2 regions of the Streptomyces sp. NBC_01006 genome follow, and region 2 is predicted to be linked to the other one. Evidence: riboswitches for the same ligand, from Rfam matches in the RefSeq annotation. Region 2 holds a riboswitch; the other holds the start of a gene.
The links. Region 2 has a riboswitch for guanidine ahead of OG509_RS14690 (multidrug efflux SMR transporter). Riboswitches for the same ligand answer to the same signal wherever they lie in the genome.
Positions count from the first base shown of each region.

Region 1: linked by a shared signal. The riboswitch ahead of OG509_RS02755 (Ohr family peroxiredoxin) and the one ahead of OG509_RS14690 (multidrug efflux SMR transporter) in region 2 are both predicted to bind guanidine.

Region 1 covers NZ_CP108700.1:614,010-628,086, reverse strand. Annotated here, with positions in the region: gene OG509_RS02800 (ABC transporter substrate-binding protein) at 1-362, opposite strand, end outside; gene OG509_RS02795 (glycoside hydrolase family 13 protein) at 392-2,071, opposite strand; gene OG509_RS02790 (ABC transporter substrate-binding protein) at 2,267-3,538, opposite strand; gene OG509_RS02785 (PadR family transcriptional regulator) at 3,705-4,211, shown strand; gene OG509_RS02780 (ABC transporter ATP-binding protein) at 4,208-4,993, shown strand; gene OG509_RS02775 (ABC transporter permease) at 4,996-7,350, shown strand; gene OG509_RS02770 (GNAT family N-acetyltransferase) at 7,645-8,238, opposite strand; gene OG509_RS02765 (hypothetical protein) at 8,378-8,614, shown strand; gene OG509_RS02760 (hypothetical protein) at 8,648-9,097, opposite strand; gene OG509_RS02755 (Ohr family peroxiredoxin) at 9,084-9,536, opposite strand; guanidine-III (ykkC-III) riboswitch at 9,612-9,675, opposite strand; gene OG509_RS02750 (cytochrome P450) at 9,852-11,057, opposite strand; gene OG509_RS02745 (cupin domain-containing protein) at 11,057-11,623, opposite strand; gene OG509_RS02740 (type III polyketide synthase) at 11,644-12,696, opposite strand; gene OG509_RS02735 (NAD(P)/FAD-dependent oxidoreductase) at 13,159-14,077, opposite strand, start outside.
Region 2 covers NZ_CP108700.1:3,235,031-3,249,107, forward strand. Annotated here, with positions in the region: gene OG509_RS14660 (DUF445 domain-containing protein) at 1-141, opposite strand, end outside; gene OG509_RS14665 (DUF1707 domain-containing protein) at 239-928, opposite strand; gene OG509_RS14670 (ATP-binding cassette domain-containing protein) at 1,003-1,974, opposite strand; gene OG509_RS14675 (ABC transporter permease) at 1,980-2,915, opposite strand; gene OG509_RS14680 (ABC transporter permease) at 2,908-3,747, opposite strand; gene OG509_RS14685 (transglycosylase domain-containing protein) at 3,960-6,416, shown strand; gene OG509_RS14690 (multidrug efflux SMR transporter) at 6,438-6,758, opposite strand; guanidine-III (ykkC-III) riboswitch at 6,789-6,866, opposite strand; gene OG509_RS14695 (co-chaperone GroES) at 6,936-7,238, opposite strand; gene OG509_RS14700 (DUF3618 domain-containing protein) at 7,333-7,650, opposite strand; gene bcp (thioredoxin-dependent thiol peroxidase) at 7,765-8,232, shown strand; gene OG509_RS14710 (HNH endonuclease signature motif containing protein) at 8,381-9,028, shown strand; gene OG509_RS14715 (HNH endonuclease) at 9,025-9,678, shown strand; tRNA gene OG509_RS14720 (tRNA-Leu) at 9,728-9,811, shown strand; gene rdgB (RdgB/HAM1 family non-canonical purine NTP pyrophosphatase) at 9,868-10,473, opposite strand; gene OG509_RS14730 (hypothetical protein) at 10,512-10,898, opposite strand; gene rph (ribonuclease PH) at 11,025-11,750, opposite strand; gene OG509_RS14740 (glucose PTS transporter subunit EIIB) at 11,858-12,142, opposite strand; gene OG509_RS14745 (PTS transporter subunit EIIC) at 12,338-13,639, shown strand; gene OG509_RS14750 (PTS transporter subunit EIIC) at 13,934-14,077, shown strand, end outside.

The DNA.
Region 1 (14,077 bases), 2.6 Mb from region 2:
AGGGGCCTCAGCCACCCCTTCGCGGCGAACTGCTGGAGTACGCCCACCTGCGGGACCAGCACCACGTCGGGCGCGTTGCCGCCCTCGATCTTGCTTCCGACGAAGGTGGAGACATTGTCGCCGGAGGGGACGAACTCCGTCTTCGCCCCGGTCTTCGCGGTGAACGCGTCCAGCACCTTCTTGAAGTTCTGCTGCTCGCTGCCGGTCCACACGCCGGCCACGGTGACCGTCTTGCCCTTCAGCTCCCCGCCGCCGGACGCGGGCTCGGTGCTGCCGCCGCAGGCGGCCGCGGTCAGGCCGAGCACCAGGGCGGTGGATATGGCGGCTGCGCCGCGCCGTGCCGTACTGCTGGATCGTCCCATGACGAATCCTTCCTTGTCCGAGCGTGGGGTCAGGCGGTCTTGAGGTCGGTGATCCACCAGGCGGCGGTCGCGCCGGGCAGTACGCCGTCGGGGCAGGGCCCGCTGGCGAGGAGGGGTGCCCCGGGGACGGGGGCCGGCACCGGATCGGAGCCGAAGTTCACGGCGCAGACGAGCCCGTCACCGCGGACCATGGCCAGCACCTGCGGGGGCGTCTCCAGCCAGCGCAACGGACCCTCACCCAACTGGGGCATGCTGCGCCGCAGTTGGAGCCCCTCGCGGTAGAGGTGCCAGAAGGAGCTGGTGTCGGCCAGGGCCCGGTCTGTGGCGTGGTCCGCGAACCAGGAGGGCTGCGGCAGCCAGGGCTGGGCCCCCGCCGCGCCCTGGCTGAAGCCGAACGGGGAGGCGTGGCCGGACCAGGGCAGCGGGACCCGGCAGCCGTCGCGCACGTGCTTGCGGCTTCCGGTACGGGAGAAGATCGGGTCGGTCAGGACGTCGTCGGGCAGGTCGAGCACCTCCGGCAGCCCGAGCTCCTCCCCCTGGTAGACGTAGGCGGCGCCGGGCAGGGCCAGCATCAGCAGGGCGGCAGCCCGGGCCCGGGCCGCGCCCAGCCCGCTGCCCTCGACCCCGGGCTCGCCCGCGTAGCGGGTGACGGTGCGGACCTGGTCGTGGTTGTTCAGGACCCAGGTCACCGTCGAGCCGGTGCCCGCGATGTCGCGTACCGCCGCGTCGATCGTGGTGCGGAAGGCGGCCGCGTCCCAGGGCGCGCTGAGCAGGTCGAAGAAGAAGGCCTGGTGCAGCTCGTCCGGCCGTACGTACAGGGCGTGTTCGCGGGCCGTCGGTACGGACACCTCCCCGACGAGCAGCCGGTGCTCCCCGTCCCGGGCGGTGTACTCGTCGCAGACGGCCCGCCAGCGCCGCCACACCCCGTGCACCTCGGGCTGGTTCCAGGCGAGGGGGTTGACCGAGTCGCGGGAGCGCTCGTCGGCCTCCGGGTCCTCGGAGTCGGGCAGTTCGGGGTGTTTGAAGAGGCCGGCCGCGACATCGATGCGGAAGCCGTCCACCCCGCGGTCCAGCCAGAAGCGCAGCACCTGCTCGAACTCGTCGCCGACCTCCTGGTGGCGCCAGTTGAGGTCCGGCTGTTCGGGGGTGAAGAGGTGGAGGTACCACTCGCCGGGGGTGCCGTCGGGTTCGGTCACCCGGGTCCAGGCCGGGCCGCCGAACATGGCCCGCCAGTTGTTCGGCGGTTCGCTGCCGTCCGCACCCCGGCCGGGCGCGAAGTGGAATCGGGACCTGGCGGCCGCGCGGGGTCCGGCGGCGAGGGCCTCGCGGAACCACGGGTGCTCGCTGGAGCAGTGGTTGGGAACGATGTCCAGCAGGACCTTCAGCCCGATCCGATGGCTCGCGCAGACCAGCCGGTCGAACTCGGTGAGATCCCCGTAGACCGGGTCCACCGCGCGGTAGTCGGCGACGTCGTAGCCGTGGTCGTGCTGCGGGGAGGGGTAGAACGGGCTGAGCCAGATGCCGTCCACGCCGAGCTTCTTGAGGTACGGGAGGCCCGCGCGGACGCCGGCCAGATCGCCGATGCCGTCGCCGGTGCTGTCCAGGAAGCTGCGGACGTAGACCTGGTAGATCACCGCGTCACGCCACCAGGGAGCGGCGGTGGTGGTGGGGGAAGGGCGGCCTGAGCCGGCCGGAAGCGTGCTGAGCATCTCGCGTCGACCTGTCTGTGCTGGATGCGAGGAGGCGCCTAGAACATCGCGCCTCGTTATGCATTCATGTTAAGTACAGGAGCCCAAGAGATGTCAACGGTGTTGCAGCTATCTCGGCTGAATGCAGGGATTTTTGCCCATGAGGGCTACGCGAAGGTGCAGAGATATACCTAACGTGTAACTAAGGAGTCCGGCTCAGTGAGCGCCGGCGATCGTCCCCAGTTCACGGGCCAGCCGCCGGGCCGCCTCGTCCGGCGACTCCCGCTGCGCCAACAGGTCCTGGCCCACGGCCTGCACGGCGAGGCTCACCTGCCCGTAGCGCGGGCTCTTGGGGCGGGGTACGGCCGACAGGATGCTCTGCCGCAGGGTCGGCAGGTACGGATAGGCGGCGATCAGCGCCGGATCCTCGTACAGGGCCGCCCGCACCGGCGGCTGCGCGCCCTGGGTCAGCACGCGGCGCTGCACCGGCTCGCTGGTCAGGTACGCGAGCAGGTCGTCGGCCGAGGCGGCGTGCCGCGACCGGGCGGACACCGCCAGGTTGGAGCCGCCGAGCACACTGGAGCCCGGCCCGTCCCGGCCGGGCAGGGGCACGGCACCGAAGCGCCCCGCGACCTTCGACCCGGGCGCGCTCGCGTCGGCGTAGACGTAGGGCCAGTTCCGCAGGAAGAGCAGTCCGCCGTTCTGGAAGGCGGTGCGGGACTTCTCCTCCGTGTACGTCAGGGCCTCGGGGGCGATCCACCCCTCGCGCACCCCGGACGCCAGGAACTCCAGGCCCGCGCGGGCGGCCGGGGAGTCGACCGCGACCCGGTTCCCGTCGTCGCCGAGCACGGTCCCGCCCGCCGACTGGATGGCCTCGGTGACGTTCACCGTCAGCCCCTCGTAGGGGAGGAACTGCCCCGCGTAGCCGTCGATGCCGTGCAGGGGGGCGAGCGTACGTGCCTGCCGCTCCAGATCGGCCCAGGTCCGCGGGGGCTGCTCGCCCGCCTCGTCCAGGATGTCCTTGCGGTAGTAGAGCAGTCCGGCGTTGGTCACGTACGGGAGGGCGTACAGCCGGTCCCCGAACATGGCCGTGTCGACCACCGGCGGCAGGAAGGAGTCCACCGGGAACCGGTCGCGCTCCAACGGCGCGATCCACCCGGCCGCGGCGAACTCGGTCGTCCAGGCCACGTCCATGTTCAGCACGTCGAACCGGCCGCTGCCGGAGCGGAGCTCGCTGATCATCTGGGCCCGGGTTTCGTCCGCCGAATCGGGCAGCTCGACCAGGGTGACCCGCTCGCCGGGATGGTCGCGGTTCCAGTCGTCGAGGAGCGGGGCCAGGTAGTCGGTGAGGTCGCCCGCCGTCGCCAGCGTCAGGGGTCCGCGGCCGTGCCGGTCCGCGCCCTCCGCCCGCTGGCCGAGGCCCGAGTAACCGGCCAGCACCACCGCCGCGGCCAGGAGCCCCCTACCCGCGGCACGCATCCACCGCAAAGGTTCCTCCCGGTCGAATCCCGGCAGCGTCGCCGTCCTCGCAGCCCATATATACCCGTTAGCGATAAGCGATACTAGACACCCGGGTCGGCAGGACTGTTTCGTGGTCCCGTACGGGTCGGTACCGCTAACACGCAACTACGGAACGTCAGAGAAAGGGGAGCGCGTGCGGCTACAGCTGCTGGCACTCCTCACCCGCGGCCCCGCCCACGGCTACGAGCTGAAGCTGGCCCTTGAACAGCTGCTGGGTGCCGCGTACCCTCAGCCCAACGTCGGCCAGATCTACGTGACCCTCGGGCGCCTGGAGAAGACCGGCCTCATCGAGGGCGAGGACGTCGAACAGGCGGGCCGGCCCAACAAGCGCACCTACCGGCTGACCGAGGCCGGGCAGGAGGCCGTGTCGGCGTGGTTCGCCGAGACGGCCGACGAACCGCGGGTGCGCGACGAGTTCTTCATGAAGCTGGCCCTGGCCCCCTTCTCGGGCCTGGCCGACCCGATCGCCCTGATCAACAAACAACGCCGGCAGTACCTCAACACCATGCGCGACCTCTCCAAGCTGGCAGCGTCGGAGGACCGCGAGAACAAGATCTCCCAGCTGCTCATCGAGGGCGCCATGCTGCACCTGCAGGCCGACCTGGACTGGCTGGAGCGATGTCAGGAGGAGCTGGAATGAGCCCGGCCGGCGCAGCAGCCACAGCCGCCACGGCGGCTCCGAACGGCGCGATCGTCCACGCCGAGGAGCTCACCAAGACCCACGTCGGCGACAGTGCCCCGGTGCACGCCGTCCGGGGCGTGGACCTGACCGTGCGGCAAGGGGAGTTCGTCGCCGTCACCGGCCCCTCCGGCGCCGGCAAATCCACCCTGCTGCACCTGCTGGGCGGCCTCCAGCAGCCCGACCGGGGGCGGCTCTGGGTGGACGGCAGACGCGTCGACGGCTACAGCGAGGCCCAGTGGGCGGTCCTGCGCCGCCGGCGCATCGGCGTCGTCTTCCAGTTCTTCAACCTGGTCTCCAACCTCACCGTCGCCGACAACGTCGAACTGCCCGCCCTCCTCGCGGGCGCCTCCACCCGGACCGCCCGCGCCCACCGCGCCGAACTGCTCGCCGAACTCGGCCTCGAAGGCCGCGAACGGGCCCTGCCCGGAGAGCTGTCCGGAGGCGAACAGCAGCGGGTCGCCCTCGCCCGGGCCCTGGTCAACCAGCCCGCGCTGCTCCTCGCCGACGAACCGGCCGGCAGCCTCGACAGCAAGGGGACCCGCGAGGTCCTGCGCCTGCTCTCACGCTTCCACCAGCGGGGCCAGACCATCCTCATGGTCACCCACGACGCCCGCATGGCCAGCGCCGCCGACCGCGTCATCAGCTTCTTCGACGGGCACATAGCCGACGACGCGGAACTCGGCGGCGGCGGCCGACCCGGCCGCGGCGGAGTCTCCGGCACCCTCGAACTGACGGACTGAGCGTGCGGGCCACCCTGCGCTGGGCGCACGCCGACCTCCGCGCACACCGCGGCGAGGCCCTCTTCCTCGTCCTGGCCAGCGCGGGCATCATCGCCTCCCTCCTGCTGGCGGGAGCCCTGTTCAGCTACGCGACCAACCCCTGGCAGCGCGTCTTCAACCAGTCGCAGGGCGCCCACATCTGGCTGAACACCCGCGCGGACACGAACACCGGCGCGCTGGCCGTGCCCGATGAGGTCGCCGCCGTCTCCGGGCCCTTCGCCACCGCCCCGGCCACCGTCGAGGCCCACGGAACGCGCGGCCGCGTCACCCTGCGCGCCGGCGGGGCCCGCCCCCCGAAGGTGGCCCGCCCCCTGATCACGGAGGGCCGCTGGCTGGCCGGCGCGGACAGGGACACGGACGCGGACTCGGACGACGAGAACGCGGGGCACCGATCCGACGAGGTGGTCCTGGAGGCCAGCTTCGCCCGAGCCGTCTGGGCCCGGCCCGGGGACACCGTACGGTTCACCGGCGCGCGCGGCGAGGCCGTCGACCTCAGGGTCGTCGGGCTGGCCGAGGTAGCCGAACCCCGCTACCGGCCCGGCCTCGCCCCCGGCGTGGCCTGGGCCCCGCAGGCGGCCTTGGACCGCTTCGGCCCGACGGACAAGGGGCAGAGCATCGGGCTGCGCCTGAAGGACCCGGCCGACACCGACTTCGTGGTCCAGCGGGCCGTGACCCTGCTGGGCAGCGACAACGTCGCACAGGTCACCACCTGGCAGGAGGCGAGGGCCGACGCGGGCGGCGACGACCAGTTGCTGGGGCGGATGTTCGCCGCCTTCGGTGTCAGCGGTCTGATCGCCGCGGCCGTGACCGCGTCCGGAGCGGTCACCGCCCGGGTCCGCGGGCAACTGCGCGACATCGCCGTCCTCAAGGCGATCGGCTTCACCCCCGGACAGGTCATCCGCGGCTGCCTTGTCCAGCACCTGGCCTTCGCCGTCCTGGGCACGGCACTCGGCACGGCGGCCATCGTGTTCCTCGGCGGCTGGATACCCGGCCGGATCGGCGACGCGGCCCGTCTGTGGAAGGACATGCCGGGCCACACCGCCCTCACGATCGGCCTGCCGGCAGCCACCGTCCTCCTGATCGCGGGCGCCACCGCACTCACCGCGTGGCGGGCCGGCCGCGTCCCGCCCGTACCGGCGGCCAGGGCGGCGCTGCCCACCGGAGCCCCCATGACGGCCCTCGGCCGCCGGGCCCTCGGCCTGCGGCTGTCCCCGGCGCTCGTGCTCGGCTGGCGCGCCGCGTTCACCCGCCCCGGGCGCGCGCTGGTCCCGGTGGTCCGGCTGGCCCTGCCGCTCGTACTGATCGCCGTCGGCCTGGTCGCCTGGTCCACCCTCGACCAGTTCCGCACCGACCCGGCCCGGGTGGGCGTCCCGGCCGCCCTCACCGTCCGGTCCGGGCAGTCCGCCCTGACCGAGGCCGACCTGGAGCGGGCCATCGCCGAGGTACCGCAGATCGCCACCGTCCATCCCGGCGTCGAACTGGCCGCCCTGGCCCCCGGCCAGACCGGCACCATCGTCCTGCGCGGCCTCGGCCTCGGGGGCGTACCGTACCCGCACACGGTGGTGGAGGGCCGCGCGCCGCGCGGCGGCGACGAAGCGGTCGCCGGCCAGGGCCTCCTCGACTTCCTCGGGGTGGGTGTGGGGGACTGGGTCCGGCTGACCGTCCAAGGACGCCCGCAGATCCTGCACATCGTGGGACGCAGCATCGAGCCCGACTTCGACGGAAGGGTGATCTCCACCTCCCTCGACGTGCTGCGCGAGCGCGATCCGCGGCTGCGCCAGGAGTTCCTGGCCCTCGTCCTGCGACCCGGCGCGGACCCGGCGCAGGCACGGACCGCCCTCGACCGGGCGACCGGAGGCACCGTGGACATCCGCGAGACCGCCGACCCCACCACCCGGCTCGACCCGGCGCGGGGCGTCATCGCGGCCCTGATCGCGGTGTCGACGCTGATCGGGCTGATCGAGCTGCTCGCCCTGATCGGCGCGGACGTACGGGCCCGCTCGCGGGACCTGCTCGCCCTCAAGGCCATCGGCCTGACCCCCCGGCAGGTCGGCGCGGTCATCGTGACCGCGGCGGGCCTGACCGCCCTGGTCTCCGCCGTACTGGGAACCTCCGTCGGCACCCTCGCCGGCGGCTGGCTGGTCGACGCCCAGGGCCGGGCCGACGGGATCGGAGCGGGTATCGCCCACCGCCCGCCGACCCTGGTCCTGCTCACCCTGGTGGCGGGCGCCGTGCTGGGCGCCGTGGCGGCCGCCCTGGTGCCGGCCGCGCGAGCGGCCCGGCGACGGCCGGCGGACTCCTTCACCGAGACGATGTGATCCCTAGGTCGTGTCGTCAAAGTCCCGTCTGGCTGGCGGGGTCTGGCACGCACGCTCGCCGCGTTGTCGTCGGTCACCGACGCTCCGCGTCGATTCCCTCCTCCGCCTTGCGATCGCACGCACCAGACCCCGCCAGCCCCGCCCTTCGGGCGGCCGACGCTACTTTGACGACACTCCCTAGGGCGCCTCTTCCGCTGTGGACGACGACCCGCAGGACGTCAGCCGTGCCTCGCGCCAGGCCTGCGGAGGGATGCCGAACGCGCTCTTACTCGGTGGACCGGGAAGATCCGGGAGTCACGGGCTGCAAGCCCCGCCCGGCCATGACGGGCGATCGAGGCCCTCCCACTCCCTCCGGAGCATGGCGTACACCAGGTCGTCGCGCCATGCCCCCTTGAAGAACTCCGTACCGATGAAACGGGCCTCCCGGCGCATGCCCAGGCGTTCGAGGAGTGCGGCGGAGGCGGTGTTGTCCGCATGGCAGCGCCCGATCACCCGGTGCAGCCCCAGTACGTCGAACCCCAGGCCCAGAACGGCGCGCGCGGCCTCGGTGGCGAAGCCCTTGCCCTGCCGGGCGGGGTGGAAGACACACCCGAGCTCGCCCTGGCGGTGTTCCGCGCTGAGCAGGACCAGCTCGACCTGCCCGACGACCGTCCCCGTGCCCGGTTCGACGACCGCCAGACTGAGGCAGTCACCGTCCGCGGCCAGCCCGGCCTCCCGGGCCATCTGCTCCACCGCCACCCGGACCTCCTCCGGACCGCGCGGCTCCCACCGCATGAAGCGGGCGACGTCGGGCCGGCGCTGGTAGTCGCGGACGTCCCCGGTGTCCTCGGGCCGGAACGGACGGAGCGTCAGCCGGGCGGTGGCGATGGGGGATTCGATGCGCAGCACCGGGCGACTGTACCCGGGCCGCTCCGCCGCCCGGTCGGCCGGTACCCGCGCCGGGCACCGGATCCGAACGCACGCGCCGCCTGCCGCCGGCCTGAGCGTCCTGGGCCCAGACCCGATGCGGACCCGCGAGAATCACCTCGTGAGTACACCAGCACACCCCCAGCGGATCATCGGACGCGGCGTCAGCACCCTCATCCCGCAGAGCGCCACCGATCAGGCCATGGCCGCGCTCACCGGGTTGGACACCGTACCCGTGCACGTAGGGCTCCTCCAGGCAGCAGCCCTACTGCTGGAAGACGCCGCCCGGACGGCCGCCGACGAGGCGACGAAGGCCGCCATGGCCAAGACGGCGGGGATGCTGCGCTCCGCCATGTAGAAGCTCATGTCGTGTCCATCCGGCACAGGCAGGTCACAGCCGCCAGTACGTGCCCGCACGGGAATCCACGTGCACCACGTGTCGGCCGACGCGCACCACGTGGTGCCCCGGGCCGGACCAGGAGCCGGCGGGCCCGTCGGCGCCGGGCAGCGGGTCCCAGATCTCCAGGAAGGTACTGCCGTCCGGGTTGGTGCCCCACTCGACGAGATGATCACCCTCCCACCGGAAGGCGCCGACGTCTTCGCCGGGCTCGCCCGTGAGGTGGTGGAAGTGCACCCGGGAACCGTCGAAGGACGTCGTACCCGCGAAGCCCCGACTGTCGGCGTAGTACGGGCCGGCCTGCAGCCACACCGCTTCACGTTCCGCGAGGAGGGGTCCGCCGTTGCGGCTGATGCCGCGCCGCAGCCAGGCACCGTGCTCGGGCACCGGCACGCCGGGGCCGTCCGGGAAGCGGAGCTCCGGCCCAGGCTCAGGCGCGGTCATCGGTGGCCGGGTCGTCCACGGCCAGAAGCGTCAGCGGTACGTTGCCGCGCACTGCCTGCGAGTACGGGCAGACCGCGTCCGCCCGGTGCAGCAGGGGCTGGAGGTCCGCAGCCCGCCACCCCGGCAGGCTGACGGTGAGGGCCACCGCGAGGCCGTAGCCCGCGGGCGTGTCCGTGGTGCCGAGCTGCACCTCGCAGGCGACGCGCGCGGCCGAGGCGTCCGCCCCGAACTCGGCGGCGACCTCCGCGAGCGCCGAGGTGAAGCAGGCGGCGAAACCGGCCGCGAACAGCTGCTCGGGGTTGGTGGTGCCGGGCACCTTCTTGCGCGGCGGGGCGAGGCGGACGTCCAGGCGCCCGTCGTCCGTACGGACGGATCCCGTACGGCCCCCGGCGGCATGCGCGGTCGTCCGGTACAGGCTGCGGGTGAGTGGCACGGTCATGGCGTTCGGCCCATCTTGCTCGACGAGGAGGCTGCCCGGGTGCGGACAGCGTACGGCGCTGCTCGTGCAGCACCTCGCGCGTCGTCGTGCGTAACCGGGTACGGCGCATCTCGTCCGGGGCCGTGAATCCGACCGCCCGACAAACTAGCAACGGAGCCGGCCGACCGGGGCCCGCCCCACGGTGACGTTCCTCACCCGCCCCCGGCCTCGCGGGGATCCGGAGGATCGGGGACAGGTCATCGAGCCGACGGACAGGAGCCGTCGAGGACGAGATCGGCTGCCGCGTCTCCCCGGCAGCCGACGCGGCCGTCATTCCTACCAGGTGACCGGCAGGGCCACCGGTCCGCGGATGAGGACGTCCCTCTGCCAGGCCACGTGACCCGGATCGATGGCCAGCCGCAGGTCGGGGAGGCGGGTGATGAGGGTGGTCAGCAGCATTTCGGCTTCCATGCGGGCCAGCGAGGGTGCCACGCAGTGGTGGGGGCCGTAGCCGAAGGCCAGGTGGGACGGGCCTTTGCGGTCGATGTCGATCCGGTGTGGCGCGGGGTAGCACCGTTCGTCCCAGTTCGCCGCCACGTACGAGACGTAGACGGCCTCGCCGCGCCGGATCAGGACGCCTCCCACTTCGACGTCCTCGGTGGCGATGCGGGCTTGTCCCACGCCGTGCTTGTGGGGGATCCAGCGCAGCAGTTCCTCCACGGCCGCTGGTACGGCGTGCGGGTCGGACCGCAGCCGGCGCATCAGGCTGTCGTCTGTCAGCAGGAGGTAGACCATGTTGGAGGTGTGGTTGCGTACCGCGTGCCAGCCGTTGATCCCCATCAGCGTGGCCAGGGCGAGGAGTTCTTCTTCCTCGATCCTGCCGCTTTCGACTGCGGCTCCCAGCTCGCTGACGAGGTCGTCCTGCGGTTGGAGCCGGCGTGCGCGGGCCAGTTCACGAAAGCAGGCGCGTGCTTCTTCCTTGGCCTGCCGGGCGCGCTCGACTCCCGCCTCGTCTTTCGCCCGGGTCAGGATGGTGTCCGCCCACGTGCGCAGGCGCGGCCGGTCGGCCTCCGGCACACCCAGCACAGTGCCGATGACATGCATGGGGAAGGGGGAGGTCACGTGCTGGACGAGGTCGGCGGGCGGTCCGGCCGCGACCATCGCGTCGATGTGCTCGTCGAGTACGGCCTGGGTGCGAGGGCGCAGGGCTGCCAGACCGAAGCGATTGAACGCCGAGGAGACCACGGAGCGGACGCGCGTGTGGTCGGGCGGGTCGACGAAGCTGACCGCGCGGTCCAGCGGAACGAGGTACCTGTTCATGCTGGGCAGCGGCCGGCCGACGATGTCGCGACTGAACCGGCGATCGGAGGTGACGAACCGGACGGCGTCGTGCCGTGTCGCCAGCCAGCACTCGCCGGGGGCTCCGTGCGGCAGTCGGATCCGGATGACCGGTCCGGCCTGCAGCGCCTCGCGGAGAAACGGGTCGAAGTCGAGCGCAGCCAAGTCCGACGCCTCGTACAAGGGGGCGGTGCCGTCGTGCATCACCGGCTCCTCTCCGGCTCGTCATGGCGCAGCGGGGTGAGCTGCTCGATGTCGTAGCGCCGGCGCAGCGCGGCGATGGCCCCGTGGTCCACGGGCCCGCCGCAGGAAAGGATCTCCAGGAGTTCCTCGAAATAGCGCTCGTGGTCCGGGGGCGGGGAGGACTGGAAGAACATCCGGGCCGGGACGCCGGTGGGGTTGGCGAAGGCGTGCGGACAGCCGGGCGGAACCAGGATGACCGTCCCGGGCGTGGCGCGGACCACCCGTTCACCCTTCGGCGACCGCCATCCCCGCCAACCGTCCGGGGTGCGCACGAGCGGCTCGAAGGCGAGAACGTCGAGTTCACCCTCAAGGACGTAGAACAGCTCTTCGCTGCGCGCGTGGACGTGCGCGCCGACGTCGAAGCCCGGTGGCACGAGCACCTCGAAGCTCGACGCGAGGCGCGACTGCGCGCCGGTCACCTTGAACGTCACGTGCTGGGCGGCGGCACGAAGGGTACGGCCTTCGCCGGGGGGCACGATCAGACCGGCCTCCGCCGTTGGGGTGGCGGCGGGGGAGTATCCGGTCATCGGGCTTCCTTCTGCAAGGGTCACGGCGTACGGCTCCAGCGGCCCAGCGCCATCTCGGCCGTGATGCCGGGGCCGAACCCGGCGAGAAGGCCACGCGCCTGGTCGGCGGCGCCCCCCTCGTCGAACAGTCGGCGTAACGCGTCCAGTACGACGGCGCTCGCGATGTTCCCGTACTCGGTGAGCGTGGCCCGGCTGTGGCGGAACGCCTCCGGCTTGACGTCGAGGAAGGTGCCCAGGTCGTCGAGGATCCGCGGCCCACCGGCATGCACGATGTAGAAGTCGAGGTCTGCGGCATCCCAGCCGTGCCCGTCGGCGAGGCTGCGCAGTGCAGGGGCGAGCGGCTCCATGGTGCCGGGCACACGCTTGTCCAGCAGGAAGTGGAAGCCGGTGGCCCGTACGTCGTATGCGATCCAGTCCTCCGTCCCCGGGACGAGGTACGAGCCGTTGCGCTCCAGGCGGATGCCGTGGCCACCCGTCCCGCGGACGACCGCGGCGGCCACCCCGTCGCCGAACAGGCCATTGGACAGCAGTGACCCGATACCGATGTCGGTGGGCTGATAGCACAGTGAGCAGAACTCGCATGCCACGATCAGCGCGTTCGCCTCCGGATAGGCCGTGCAGAAGTCATGTGCACGGTTGATCGCGGCCCCACCCGCCGCGCAGCCCAGCTGAGCGATCGGCAACTGCCGTGTAGTGGAGGGGAATCCCATCGTATTGATCAGCCAGGCCGTGAGCGAAGGCATCATGAACCCGGTGCAGGACACGTAGATGATCACATCGATCTCCGCGGCCGTCAGCTCGCCGTCCTCCAGCGCGCGCCGGACGACCAGCGGGACACGGGCCTTCGCCTCCGCCGCATACAACCTGTTGCGCTCCCCGAAGCCGGGGTGCGCGAGGGTCTCACCGACCGGTTGTACGAGATGCCGGGTCCGCACCCCGGTGTTTTCGATCAGACGTAACGCGAGGCCCAGCTGGGGGTGGCCGGCATGACGCGAGCGTGCGAGCTCGAGTGTCTCCTCCATGGTGATGACGTATTCCGGAACGGACACGGCCGGCCGACACAACGTCGCCATACAACACCCTTACCCCACCGGCACGAGAGCGCCTTCGTTGACCCGGACGCCTCCTTAACGATCAACATTCGTGCTGGTCACCCATTTGCACCGGCGGGTCGTATAAGCGGGTGGACGATCTGGGTGACGGGGTGGGCTGCCCCGCGGTGCAGGCCGCGGTCCGGGTCCCAGTGGACCAGGGAGGCGGCGGGCACCCGCCGAAGGCCTTGACCGGCTGGTCGCGGCCTTCACCGCAGCCGGCCTCGCCGACCGCCTGGACCTGGGTGACCGGGACTGACCAACCCTGGCCAGAGGCTGCGCCTCCTGGACGGGGACCACGGCGTGCGCGGACCCGCACGCGCTTGTCACGCTCCTACGCGGAAGCAGGCTGAGGCCCGATCCGTACGGGCCTCAGCCTGCTTCCGTTCTGTGTAGGGGTGTTTCCGCCCAGGCGGTACCGGCACCCGGGCCGTGCCGTGTCGGTCAGAATCCGCAGGGCGTTCGCGCGTCCTGGAAGCGCTCCGGGTGCCGCCGCCGGTACTCGACCAGGGACTGGGCCACTGCGGCGCCTTCGCCCACGGCGGCGCCGACCCGCTTGACCGATCCGGACCGTACGTCGCCCACGGCGAACACGCCGGGCCGGCTGGTCTCCATCGGCAGCGCGGCCGGGCCGGCTCCGCCGCTGCCGGTCAGGACGTACCCGCGGTCGTCGAGGCTCAGGGTGCCGCCGAGCCACTCGGTCGACGGGCGGCCGCCGATCAGGACGTACAGGCAGTGCGCGGCGACGGTTCGCTCGTCGCCCTGGCGGTCCCGCAGCCTGAGTCCGTTGAGGGTGGACCCACCGAGGCAGCCGGCCACTTCGGTGCCCAGCAGGACCTTCAGGCCCGGGGTCCGCTCGATGCGCTGTTCCAGGTAGCTCGACATGGAGGCACTGAGGTCCGTGCCCCGGACCAGCAAGGTGACGGAGCGGGCGTAGCGCGCGAAGTAGAGGGCGGCCTGTCCGGCGGAGTTGCCCGCGCCCACCATGTACACGTCCTCCCCGGCCGTCGACGGGGCGTCGGACAGGCAAGACCCGTAGTACACACCGGAGTTGAGGAGACGGTCGACCCCGGGAGCCGTCAGCCGGTTCCAGTCCACGCCGGTGGCGACCACCACCGCGGCAGCGGTCACCGAGGCCGTCTCATCGGTGCCGGCCTTGACGAACTCGACGGTATGGCCGCCCGTGTCGATCGGGGTCACCCGACTGGCCACCCGGGTGGGCTGCCACTCGACGCGGGCCCTGCGCGCCTGTTGCAAGGCGCGCTGGGCCAGGTCACCACCCGTCAGCCCGACCGGAAATCCGAGGTAGTTCTCGATCCGCGAGGTCGATCCCGCCTGCCCGCCGGGCGCGTCGTCCTCGATG
Region 2 (14,077 bases):
GACGCCGCGGCGGCGCTCCTCGTCGGCCTCGTTGAACACGAACCCGCCGGTGCCGGTACTGGCGCCTCTGCCGGTGGCTACGGCCTTGGTGCGGTGGTCCACGTGTTCCTCCCTTCCCCCGGGCGCCGGTTTTGTCTGCATAGCATCCGACTCCCGGGACCCCTCAGGAGTTCCCGGCACGCCGATCCGCCCACCGAGAGCCGGAGCCGGCTCCGGCGCCGGAGCCCGCAGACGCCCCCTAGAGCTCCTTGCGGAGGTTCGGGCCGCCCTTGAGGGGCTTCGGGCGCTTGGGGGGTTTGACCTTGACCTCCACCCCGCCCCAGAAGGCCAGGCCCGTCACGACCACCCTCGGGGCGCCCGGGGCCACCGGGCCCGAGGTGTCGCCGCGCTGGTCGAAGGCGCCCATGAAGCCGAAGCCCCGTACGTCGACCTCCACGCCCGGCGGGACCGTGATCTGGATGCCGCCCATGATCGCGATGCAGTTGATCACCACCTCGCGCTCCGCGAAGTTCGCCTCGCGCAGGTCGAGGTCACCGCTGCCCCAGAACGCCACCGCGTCCAGCCGCGGCGGCACCGTCCAGGTGCCCTTGCGCTGGAACGAGGACATCACCGCGACCGCCGCCGAGGCCGACGCCGGTACGCCGCCGCCGCCGATCCGCGAGGCCCACGAGCCGTCGGCCGCCGCCGGGGCCGGGGCCGAAGCCGCGAGCGGTATCGGGTGCCCGCCCGGAGCCGGCAGATCGCGGGTCAGCGGTTCCAGTTCCGCGTACGTCTTCGACGTGTACGCCGCCTCCAGCCGCTCCTCGAACTCCTCCATGTCGATCCGGCCCTCGGCGACGGCGTCCCGCAGACGCTCCACCACCCGGTCGCGGTCGGCGTCCGACGCCCTCAGCTCCGGCAACGGCTTCTCCGGCCGCTCGTCAGTCATGGGGAACAGCCTATGTAGTCGTACGGAAGAGTTGTATGGCCCAACCCTGGTAACGGCCCCCGCTCATCCCTGATTTAACCCTGGCCCTGGCCATACATCCGCGCGATCACGTCCTCGATGTCCGGCTCCCGCACCGACAGGTCCAGCAGCGGATACCGCGCCGCCACCTCCGCCACCAGCGGCGCCGCCGAAGCCCCCGCCGGGAACGCCAGCCACTGCCGCGGCCCGTCCACCTTCACCACCCGCGCCCCCGCCACGCTGATCTCCGGAAGCTCCCGCTCCAGGTCCACCACCAGCGTCCGCTCGCCGCCGCCCTCCCCCATCGAGTGCAGACCGGCCAGTGCGCCGTCGTACATCAGCCGCCCGTGGTCGATCACCATCACCCGCTCGCACAGCTGCTCGATGTCCTGGAGGTCGTGCGTCGTGAGCAGCACCGTCGTGCCGAGCTCCGCGTTCAGCTGCCGCAGGAACGCCCGTACCTTCGCCTTGCTCACCACGTCGAGCCCGATCGTCGGCTCGTCCAGGTACAGCACGTCCGGATCGTGCAGCAGCGCCGCCGCGATGTCCCCGCGCATCCGCTGCCCCAGCGACAGCTGCCGTACCGGTACATCCAGCAGCTCGGCGAGGTCCAGGCGCTCCACGCACCGCTCCAGGTTCTCCTTGAACCGGGCCGGCGGGATCCGGTACATCCGCCGCATCAGCCCGTACGAGTCCTTCAGCGGCAGGTCCCACCAGAGCGTGGTCCGCTGCCCGAACACCACCCCGATCCGGTGCGCCAGCCGCATCCGCTCCCGCGCCGGGTCGATGCCCGCGACCCGCAGCCGGCCGCCGCTCGGGGTGAGGATGCCGGTCAGCATCTTGATCGTGGTCGACTTCCCGGCGCCGTTGGGCCCGATGTAGCCGACCACCTCGCCCCGCGCCACCTGGAAGCTGATCCCGTCCACGGCCCTGACCTGCCGTTTCTCCCGGCGCATCAGACTCACCCGGCGCCGTACGTCGAAGACCTTCTCGACCCCGTCCAGCTCGATCAGTACATTCCCGCCCACGCCGCTCAGCTCCCCGTACTCCGGTACGAACGAAGTCCCGCCCGCCACGCCAGCGACGCGGGTACGAACACCACCACCGCCACCAGCGGGCTCACGAACGCCACCCACCCCGGCAGCCCCAGCGGATACGGCTGCCCCAGTACGTACAGGGCCGGCAGCCAGTTCACGAAGGCCAGCGGAACGATGAACGTGACCCCGCGCAGCAGGTCCTTCGCGAACACCGTCGGCGGGTACTGGAGCATCGTGTTCCCGCCGTACGTGAAGGAGTTCTGCACCTCCGCCGCGTCCCCGGCGACGAACTGGAAGGCCGCACCGGCCACCATCACCGCCCCGAAGATCGCCGCACCGGCCAGCACCATCACGGGCACCAGCAGCACCTTCCCGGCAGTCCACTCCACGTCCAGCTCCGAGACCGCCCAGGCCAGCACCGCCAGCCCCTGCCCGATCCGCCCCACCCGGCGCAGCGCGAAGCGGTCGGCCGCGACCTGCGCGAGCACCGGGACCGGGCGCACCAGCATGGTGTCGAGGGAGCCGTCGCGGATCCGGACGCCGATCCGGTCCGTATTGCCGAGGAGCAGGTCCGCCAGGCCCAGGGAGGCCGAGGAGGACCCGTACAGCAGGGCGATCTCGGGCAGCGCGAAGCCGCCGAGCACGTCCACGTGCGAGAACATGATCCAGATCGCCACGAAGTCGAGGAGCGTGATCGCCGCGTTCCCGAAGGTGGAGAGGAGGAACGAGGTCCGGTACGCCATCGTCGACCGGACCCACATCGCCACGATCAGTCCGTAGCCGCGCAGCCCCTCCACGGCCCGGTTCCGCACCGGCACGTACAGCGGCACGTCCACCGGTACGTCCGCCGGTCCTCCGGGCCGCGCCGGAGCCACCGCCACAGCCTCCACGGCCGCCACAGCCTCCACGGCCCCGGCTTCGAGCTCAGCCACCCTGGACGACCACCTTCCGTGTCGCGGCCGACTGCAACAGCCGCCCCGCGCCCAGCAGTACGAGCGCCCACGCCGACTGGAAGCCCAGCGCCCGCACCGCGCCCCCGGCGCCGGCGTGCACGCCCATCAGCACGTCCAGCGGCACCTGGAGCATCGCCGCCCACGGCAGGACGCGGACGAACTCCCCGAAGCCGCCCGGGAACACCGTCAGCGGCAGCAGCATCCCGGAGAAGAAGACCGTGACCACGACGGCCATCAGGTTGATCCCGGTCCCGTCCATCAGCCAGAACGCGGCCAGCCCCAGCAGGTACCGCACCCCGAAGCTGACGAGCAGCGCGAGCACCACCGACACCAGGAACAGCAGCCAGCGCAGCGGGTCGGCGGGCAGGGCCAGTTGGAAGGCCAACGCCCCCGCGAGCAGCGGCACGACCCCGCGCCCGAGCAACTGGAAGCCCGCCCTCCCCAGATCGCCGGCGAGCCACCACATCTGGAGGTCGGCCGGCCGGTACAGGTCGACGGCGATGTCACCCGTCCGGATGCGCTCCTGCATCTCCTCCTGGAAGCCGCCGCCGATCAGCGCGCCCGCGGCGAGCAGCGACTGGCTCACCCAGACGAAGGTCAGCGCCTGCGCCTGGTCGTAGCCGCCCAGCCCGGGCCGCTCGTCCCACAACGCGACGTACGTGTACGCGAGGACGAAGCCGAAGACGGTGTTGGTGAACACCCCCGCCGCCGTCGCCGTCCCGTAGGTGGCGTAGCGCCGGAACCCGCCCGCCGCGACGGCCGGATAGAGCCACGCCCCACGCGCCGTTCCACGCGCCGTTCCACGCTCCACTTCGCGCGCCGTTCCACGAGCCGTTCCCTGGCGCACCGTATCCCTCCGTTTTCCCCGGTCGTTCCTACGTCGGCCAAAGCGCGCGAGCTTAGTGCGGAGGGGCGATCCACGCGACCGATTTATGCCCGTCCGACGCGGAACGAGCGGCCAATCGGGTAGACAGCATGAGGTACAGACGTGGATATTTCGTACGGCGTCGAGGAGTTCTGGCGATGAGCGACCAGTCACCACCACCGGGCTGGACCCCTCGTGACCCGGACACCCCCTCAGGGCGGCCCACGCAGCCGCCGCCGGCAGGGCAGCCGCAGAAACCGCAGAAGCCGGCCAGTGAGAGGCAGGCCCGCCGAGCCGCCAAGAAGGCGGAGCGGAAACGGAAGCGGACCGGCTGGCGCCGCCTCGTCCCCACCTGGCGCATGGTGCTCGGCGCCCTCCTGCTGCTCGCCCTGCTGATCGTCGGCGCCTTCGTCGCCGGCTACCTGCTGGTCCACATCCCGCCCGCCAACGCCGCCGCCACCGCCCAGTCCAACCTGTACCTCTACGCCGACGGCTCCCAGCTCGCCCGCGACGGCGAGGTCAACCGCGTCAACGTCCCGCTCTCGCAGATCCCCCGCACCGTCCAGGAAGCCGTACTGGCCGCGGAGGACCGGGACTTCCACTCCGAGCGGGCCGTCGACCCCAAGGCGATGGTCCGCGCCGCCTGGAACACGGCGACCGGCAAGGGCACCCAGTCCGGCTCCACCATCACCCAGCAGTACGTCAAGAACTACTACCTGGGTCAGGAACAGACCATCAAGCGCAAGGTGAAGGAGTTCTTCATCGCGATCAAACTCGGTCGCGAGAAGTCGAAGGACTACATCCTGGAGGGCTACCTCAACACCAGCTACTTCGGCCGCAACGCGTACGGCATCCAGGCCGCCGCCCAGGCCTACTACGGCAAGGACGTCGACGAACTCAACCCCGCCGAGGGCGCGTACCTCGCCACCCTCCTCAACTCCCCCAGCGCCTTCGACGTCGTCGCCCACCCCCAGAGCCGCGACCGCGCGCTCGCCCGCTGGAACTACGTACTCGACGGCATGGTCAAGAAGCAGTGGCTGCCGGCGGCCGAACGGGCCGCCATCCGCTTCCCCGAACCCGGCAAGGTCCGCCCGGCCGCCGGGCTCTCGGGCCAGCGCGGCTACCTCGTCGAGGCCGTCAAGGACTACATCGTCGAACACAAGATCCTCGACGAGAAGACCCTCGCCGAGGGCGGCTACCGCATCACCACGACGATCGACAAGCGCCGGCAGAACGCGTTCGTCGACGCCGTCGACGAGAAGATGGTCAGCCAACTCGACCCGGAGAAGCGCAAGGCCGACCGCGTCGTACGGGCCGGCGGGGTCTCCATCGACCCGGCCACCGGCAAGGTCGTCGCCATGTACGGGGGCATCGACTACACCAAGCAGTACGTCAACAACGCGACCCGGCACGACTACCAGGTGGCCTCCACCTTCAAGCCGTTCGTGTTCGCGGCCGCCGTCGAGAACGACTCCCGCACCCAGGACGGCCGCCTGATCACCCCCAACACCATCTACGACGGCGACAACAAGCGCCGCGTGGTCGGCACCCGGACCCCCTACGCCCCCGAGAACGAGGGGCAGATCTCGTACGGGAACATCACCGTCAACACCGCCACCGACCTCTCCGTCAACGCCGTCTTCGCGCAGATGGTCGTCGACGTCGGCACCGCCAAGGTCAAGCAGGCCGCGATCGGTCTCGGCATCCCCGCGGACACCCCGAACTTCGACGCCGGCCCGGCCATGGCGCTGGGCACCATGCAGGCCAGCGTCCTGGACATGACCCAGGCCTACGCGACCCTCGCCGACCACGGCCGCTACACCCCGTACACCCTCGTCGAGAAGATCGAGAAGGCCGACGACGACGTCCACCTGCCCGACCGCACCCCGAAGCAGGCCATCAGCCGCGAAGCCGCCGACACCACCACGTCCATGCTGGTCAGCGTCGTCGACAACGGCACCGGTACGGCCGCCCTCGCCGCCGGGCACCCGGCCGCCGGCAAGACGGGCACCGGCGAACTGGACCGCTCCGCCTGGTTCGCGGCGTACACCCCGGACCTGGTCACGGTCGTCTCGATGATGGGCCAGGACCCCGATACGGGCACCCTGGAATCCCTGTACGGGGCGCTCGGCGAGGCCAGGATCGGGGGCGGCGGGTACCCGGCCCGGATCTGGGCGCAGTACACGAAGACGGCCCTGGAGAACAGCGACCCCCTGGACTTCGACCTCGATCTCCAGCCGGGCGCGGCCCCGTCCCCGCCGCCGTTCGTCCCGAGCAGCCCGGAGCCGTCGGAGGACGAGAGCACCCCCGAATCCCCGGCGCCGCCGAGCCGGCCGAACCGCCCGGGCCGGCCGACGCCGCCCACCGGCGGCCAGGACCAGGGCGGCCAGACCCAGGGCCAGACCACCGGGGGCCGGACCACGGAGGGCGACACCACGGGAGGTCAGACGGACGAGGGCACCTCCGCCGGAACGAGTACCGGAACAAGTACGGGAACGAGTACGGGGACGACCGCCGGCTCCACGTCGGGCTCAACGTCGGGCTCCACGGCGGGCGCCCTGGGCGGCGTGACGGGCGGCCTGCGCAGGCGCCCGCCCTCGGAATACCTGGAGTAGCCCCGCCCGGGGGGCGGCGGATCAGTGACCGGAGGTCGCCTTCAGCCCCACCACGGCGACCAGCAGCAGGCAGATGAAGAAGATCCGGGCGGCGGTGACGGGCTCACCCAGCACCGCCATACCGAGCACGGCGGCGCCGGCCGCGCCGATGCCCACCCATACGCCGTACGCGGTACCGATGGGCAGCGTCTTGGCGGCGTACGAGAGCAGCACCATGCTGGCGACGATCCCGGCCCCGGTGAACACACTGGGCCACAGCCGGGTGAAGCCCTCCGTGAACTTCATACCGATCGACCAGCCGACTTCGAGCAGACCGGCGACGAGAAGCAGAACCCAGGCCATGACAGGCACCTCCGGAACGAGAGCGAACGGGGTGCGTCGTCTTGTCGTCCAGCCACGGCTACCCGGTACGGCGCGTCTCGTCGGGGTTCCCCACCACCGTAGCAAAGCCCATGCGAAAGGGCCGGTGACACCGGTCACCGGCCCTTCGACGTCGGTCCTTCGCGGGAAACCGTTCTCCTACAGATAGAGCCCGGTGGAGTCCTTGGACCCCTCCAGCCGCTCCGCGGCCACGGCGTGCAGGTCCCGCTCGCGCATCAGCACGTACGTCGCACCGCGCACCTCGACCTCGGCCCGGTCCTCGGGGTCGTACAGCACCCGGTCGCCCGGCTCCACACTGCGTACGTTCTGCCCGACCGCGACCACCTCGGCCCAGGCCAGCCGCTTGCCCACGGCAGCGGTCGCCGGGATCAGGATGCCGCCGCCCGAGCGCCGCTCGCCCTCCGGCGAGTCGGACTTCACGAGCACACGGTCGTGCAGCATGCGGATGGGCAGCTTGTCGTGGGTGGTGGTCTTGGTGTCGTCGCTCACGCCACGAACCTACCCGCCCGCGACCGGCCCGTACGCCGCAGGGTCATCAGCGCTTGCGCCGTGCCGATACGACGAGCAGGCCGATCACACCGGCCGCGACCAGCGCGACCGGCACGATCCGCTCGAAGCGCGGGGCACCGTCCTCGTGGCGCAGGCCCTCCCGTACGTCCGTCAGGAGACGGTTCACGGCGACGACGGCACGCCCGGCGGTGTGGTCCACGGTCGAGGCGACCCTGGCCTTCGCGTCCCCGATGATCGTCTTCGGATGCACGCGCACGCCGATCTCGTCGAGCGTCTCGGCGAGCTGCTCGCGACGGCGGACGATGTCCGCCTCGATCTGTGCGGGGGTCCTGGCTTCGGGCACGGGCACCGCGCTGCCTCCGTCGTCGTCGGGTCGAGTAGGGGGCGTAGCCCACCATGAACAGTCTGTCAGCTTAGTCTCGGACCGTACCGATCCCCTCCCGAGGAGACTGTTGACATGAGCGAGCGACTCCAGCCGGGCGACACCGCCCCCGCCTTCACCCTGCCCGACGCGGACGGCAACGAGGTCTCGCTCGCCGACCACAAGGGCCGCAAGGTGATCGTGTACTTCTACCCCGCGGCGCTGACGCCGGGCTGCACGAAGCAGGCCTGCGATTTCACGGACAACCTGTCGGTGCTGGCCGAGGCCGGCTACGACGTGATCGGCGTGTCCCCGGACAAGCCGGAGAAGCTGGCGAAGTTCCGCGAGAAGGAGCACCTGAAGGTCACCCTGGTCGGCGACCCGGAGAAGAAGGTCCTTGAGTCCTACGGCGCGTACGGCGAGAAGAAGCTGTACGGCAAGACGGTGACCGGCGTCATCCGCTCCACGGTGATCGTGGACGAGGAGGGCAAGGTCGAACGCGCCCTCTACAACGTCAAGGCCACGGGCCACGTAGCCAAGATCATCAAGGACCTGGGCATCTGACCCGACCCCCAGCCCCCGAGCGGCCCGCACCAACAACCCGGTGCGGGCCGCTCCGCTTATCGGACGAAACAAGCCGTAACCGTCCGACTATCGCCCCGTTACTCCATACGAGAGCCGCACACGCGGCCGGAAGCGGAGGGGGCGTCGGATGGCGACGAGCCAATACACGAGGGAACGCCTGACGGAGGCGGCGCGTACGTCGCGAACGCTGAGCGAGGTGGTGGAGAAAGTGGGGGCGGACCCGCGGGGTGGGTCCCGGGAATACGTCCGCGTCCGCATGCGGAAGCTGGGGATCGACACATCACACTTCGAGCGGGAGGGGATGAAGTGGACCAAGGAGGTCCTTGAGAAGGCTGTGGCCGATTCCAGCAACATGTACGAGGTGCTCCACCGACTCGGCCTGGAGGCCGTGGGCGGACACCACGCGCACATCAGCCGCAAGGTGAAGGCATTCGGCATCGACACCTCGCACTTCACCGGCCCGAGGCGGACGGAGCGAATGCGGGACAACAGACGCCGCCGCACAGCCGAGGAGATCCTCTGCGAGGACGCCTCGCCGCAGGCCACAAGAACGCCCAACTCCCGGCTGCGGCGCGCCCTCCTGGAGGCCGGGGCCAGCGAGTGCTGCGCCTTCTGCGGCATCGAGGCGGTCTGGCTGGGCGAGCCGCTCGCCCTGGAGGTCGACCACATCGACGGCAACTGGCGGAACAACCGGCGAGAGAACCTGCGGTTCCTCTGCCCCAACTGCCACTCCACGACTGATACATACCGCGGCCGAGGCAAGGTGCGACGATGACCACCGCCAACCGCTACACGAAGGAAGCCCTGGCCGAGGCGGCCCGGCTCTGCTCGAACATCGAGGAGGTCATCGCCCGCCTGGGCACGCGACCGTACTCCCGGCTCGCCTCCTACCTTCTGAAGCGGTTCGCCGACCACGGTATCGACGTGTCCCACTTCCCCGCCGTTGGCCGACCGCCCCGGCCGACGGCGGCGGAGCTTCGGCACGCCGTGGACGCTTCGCGCTCACTCTCCGAGTCCCTTCGCATCCTCGGCCGGCCGGACAACCATCATCAGCGCGCACGCCTGAAGGCATGGATCGCGGACGAGGGCCTCAGCACTGCCCACTTCCTGGGACAAGCCCACCAGCGCGGCAAGCCATCGCCCACCGCCAAAACGCCGGACGAAATACTCGTCCGGCATGACAGACAGCGGAGAACCGGCACCAAGACGCTGCGTCGCGCGCTGCACGAGATCGGCGTCCCTGAGTGCTGTGACCGGTGTGGAACCCCTCCCGAGTGGACCGGGCGCCCCATGACCTTGGAGATCGACCACGTCAACGGCGACTGGAGCGACGACCGCCGGGAGAACCTCAGGCTGCTGTGCCCCAACTGCCACGCGATCACCAGCACATGGTGCCGAGGAGGCCCCCGCCGGTCGAGTTCCTGATCTTGCGCATTTTCGTACAGCCGCCTGCCGCTATCATGGCAGGCGGCTAGCGGCGGTGGCGCAACGGCGACGCAGCAGACTTAGGATCTGTGGCCCGTGAAACGGCTTGAGGGTTCGAATCCCTTCCGCCGCACAGCAACGGCCTGCGAATCGAAAGATCGATTCGCAGGCCATTTTTTTGTACCAGCCTCAGGCGACCAGGGCGCGGATGAAGGGGACCAGGGCGCGGAAGGCCTGGCCGCGGTGGGAGATGGCGTTCTTTTCCGCCGCGGTGAGTTCCGCGCAGGTGCGGGTGTCGCCCTCGGGCTGGAGGATCGGGTCGTAGCCGAAGCCGCCCGTGCCCGCCGGGGCGTGGCGGAGGGTGCCGAGGAGGCGGCCCTCCACGACGCGTTCGGTGCCGTCCGGGAGGGCGAGGGCCGCCGCGCACGCGAAGTGGGCTCCGCGGTGCTCGTCGGCGATGTCCCCGAGCTGGGCCAGCAGGAGGTCCAGGTTCGCCCGGTCGTCTCCGTGCTTGCCCGCCCACCGCGCCGAGAAGATGCCGGGGGCGCCGTTCAGGACGTCCACGCAGAGGCCCGAGTCGTCGGCGATCGCCGGCAGTCCGGTGGCCCGGGCCAGGGCGTGCGCCTTGAGGAGGGCGTTCTCGGCGAAGGTGACGCCGGTCTCCTTGACGTCCGGGATCTGCGGGTACGCGTCCGCGCCGACCAGCTCGTACGGCAGGCCGGCGTCGGACAGGATGGCGTGGAGCTCGGCGACTTTGCCCGCGTTGCGGGTGGCGAGGATCAGGCGGCTGGTCATGGACCCCATTATTCCGGCCGGCCGGGAGCGGGCTCGGGTCAGCCCGGGGTGCAGACCTTCGAGAGTTCCTTCGCGGCGTCGGCGACCGGCTGGATGTCCGGGTTGGCGTTGCCGTTCTCGATGGCCGTGCGGACGTTCTTCACCGCCGTGGTCATGGAGGAGACGGCCTTGCTCAGGTCGGCGTTGTCCGTCTGGTCGCCGACCTTCTTGAGGTTCGTCTCGATCTGGTTCAGCGCGTTCTGGGCGTCCTGCGGGCTGTTGCCGGCCTGGGAGACCGCCTGCTGGAGGTCGCCCACCCCGTCGGTGATGGCCACCGCCGTGTTCGCGCAGTCCATCGCCGTCGAGATCGCGTCACAGGACGTCAGCGCCGGGACGGCCAGAGCCGCGGCGAGCACGACGGCCGCTATGCGGTGCTTCGGGTTCATGGTTCGGGTCTCCCAGGAATCGACACGGATGCGAGATACGAGATACGAGATGTGAGGACGGGCGCACGGCTTTGACACCGTGCGCCCGTATGCAGGGGGACGCACCAGCAGCCCCGGCGGTTCTCGCTAGAGCTGGAGCGCGCCCAGCTGGATGGCCTCCAGGTCGGCGCAGCCGCCCGCGGCCAGGTCCAGGAGGGCGTTGAGCTCCTTGCGGTCGAAGGGCTCGCCCTCGGCGGTGCCCTGGACCTCGACGAAGCGGCCGTCGCCGGTGCAGACCACGTTCATGTCGGTCTCGGCGCGCACGTCCTCCTCGTAGCAGAGGTCGAGCAGCGGGACGCCGTCCACGATGCCGACGCTGACGGCGGCGACGGTGCCGGTGAGGGGCTTGCGGCCGGCCTTGATCAGCTTCTTCTGCTGGCCCCAGGCGACGGCGTCGGCCAGGGCCACGTAGGCGCCGGTGATGGCGGCGGTGCGGGTGCCGCCGTCGGCCTGGAGGACGTCGCAGTCCAGGACGATGGTGTTCTCGCCCAGCGCCTTGTAGTCGATGACGGCGCGCAGGGAGCGGCCGATGAGGCGGGAGATCTCGTGGGTGCGGCCGCCGATCTTGCCGCGTACGGATTCGCGGTCGCCGCGGGTGTTGGTGGAGCGGGGCAGCATCGAGTACTCGGAGGTGACCCAGCCTTCGCCGCTGCCCTTGCGCCAGCGCGGGACGCCTTCGGTGAAGGAGGCGGTGCAGAAGACCTTGGTGTCACCGAAGGAGATGAGGACGGAGCCCTCGGCGTGCTTGCTCCATCCGCGTTCGATGGTGACCGGGCGGAGCTGTTCGGGCGTACGGCCGTCGATGCGAGACATGCGTCCGAGCCTAGTCGGTGGCCGGGTACGCGAGAGCCGGGTACGCGAAGACCCCGTCCGGGTGGGTCCGGTACGGGGTCTGGCGGAGGTTCGAGCGGGAGCTCAGCTCACATCATGTCTTCGATGTCGGCGGCGATCGGGTCGGCGTCGGTGCCGATGACGACCTGGACCGCGGTGCCCATCTTCACGACGCCGTGGGCGCCGGCGGCCTTCAGGGCAACCTCGTCGACCTTGCTGGGGTCGATGACCTCGGTGCGCAGGCGGGTGATGCAGCCCTCGACCTCTTCGATGTTCTCGATGCCGCCGAGCCCGGCGACGATCTTCTCAGCCTTGGTGGCCATGTGTTTCTCCCTGAGTTCTACGAAGAACGAGTCTCGGCGGTCCTGGTCCAGCCAGCGCGATCCGCTTTGTCACGGTAGCCCACTGTTGGCCCAGCTACGCGAGCGTGGGTCCAGCTTCTGCCGAATGATGACGATCAGCAGCAACCTGCCCTCCGGGCGGGTGAATGCGACCGCATCACAAGTGGTCTACACCAGTGTGCCGCACGGGACGCACCTGCCCAAACGGGCCCGCCAGGGAGGACGCCGATGAGCGCGAGCAGTGCCGCAGCAGCACCGCAGCCAAAGTGGTGGAGCGGCTTGTACCCGGGCCTGCAGAAGATGGGGCGCAGCCTTCAGCTGCCGATCGCGGTGCTGCCCGCGGCCGGACTCCTCAACGGGCTGGGGCAGCCCGGCGTATTGGGTGAGGAGGGCCTGAACTGGACGATCGTGTCGAAGGTGATGGTGGCCGCGGGCGGCGCGCTGCTGAACGCGGACATCGGCCTGCCGCTGCTCTTCTGCATCGGTGTAGCGATCGGCATGGCGAAGAAGGCGGACGGTTCGACGGCCCTCGCGGCGGTGGCGGGCTTCCTCGTCTACCGGGGCGTGCTGCACGCCTTCCCCAACGAGTGTCCGATCGGCACCAGGTCCATCGGCGGCGGCTGCATCGGGCCGAACGACACCTTCGTGGAGTTCACGTACCAGAACCCCGGTGTGTTCGGCGGCATCATCATGGGCCTGCTGGCCGCCTGGTTCTGGCAGCGCTTCCACCGGGTGAAGCTGGTCGACTGGCTGGGCTTCTTCAACGGGCGTCGGCTGGTGCCGATCCTCATGTCGTTCGTGGCGATCGGGTTCGCGGCGATCTGCCTGTGGATCTGGCCGCCGGTCGGCAGCGCGCTGGAGTCCTTCTCCGACTGGCTGGTGGGGCTGGGTTCCTGGGGCGCCGGCATCTTCGGCGTGGCCAACCGCGCGCTGCTGGTGATCGGCCTGCACCAGTTCCTGAACGTGCCGGTGTGGTTCCAGTTCGGCAGCTACACCAAGCCGGACGGGACGACGGTGCACGGTGACATCAACATGTTCCTGGCGGGCGACCCGAACGCGGGGCTGTTCCTGACCGGCTTCTTCCCGATCATGATGTTCGCGCTTCCGGCGGCGGCGCTGGCGATCACGCACTGCGCGAAGCCGCAGCGGCGCAAGGAGGTCGGCGGTCTGATGCTGTCGGTCGCCCTGACGTCCTTCGTCACGGGCATCACGGAGCCGCTGGAGTACTCGTTCCTCTTCGTCGCGCCGGTGCTGTACGCGATCCACGCCCTGCTGACGGGCGTGTCGATGGCGGTGACGTGGGCGCTGGGGGTGCACGACGGCTTCAGCTTCTCGGCGGGGCTGATCGACTACGTCATCAATTTCGGCCTGGCGACGAAGCCCTTGCTGATCATTCCGATCGGCCTGTGCTTCGCGGCGGTGTACTACGCGGTATTCCGCTTCGCGATCACGAAGTTCAACATCCCGACCCCGGGGCGGGAGTCCGACGAGGAGATCGCGGCGATGGAGGCGGACAACACGAAGGCATAACGGTCCCCTGCGTAGCGCGAGGCCCTCGGATCCACGGATCCGGGGGCCTTCCGCTTGTTCCGGGCCGTTCGGGGGCCGGTACCGCACGCCCGGCCGCCCCCGCGGGCGAGATGTGGCGTAGACCACAGGAAATCGAAGGTTCCTTATCTATCCCCGACCATGCTACAACTGGTCTACACCACCCATTGGTGTAGACCACGCAAGCCCGGTCCGGAGCTCGCGTACCCCCATTTTGAGACGCCGCCATCCCCCGTTGCACTCGCTGGGCGGCGCCTTGCCTTCTGGAGGAACCTCATGTCCACAGCCACCGCTGCGGAAAAGAAGAAGGGCGCGGGCGTGATGGCCGTCATGCAGCGCATCGGCCGGAGCCTCATGCTCCCCGTTGCGGTGCTCCCGGCCGCCGCGCTGCTCGTCCGCCTCGGCGACAAGGACATGCTC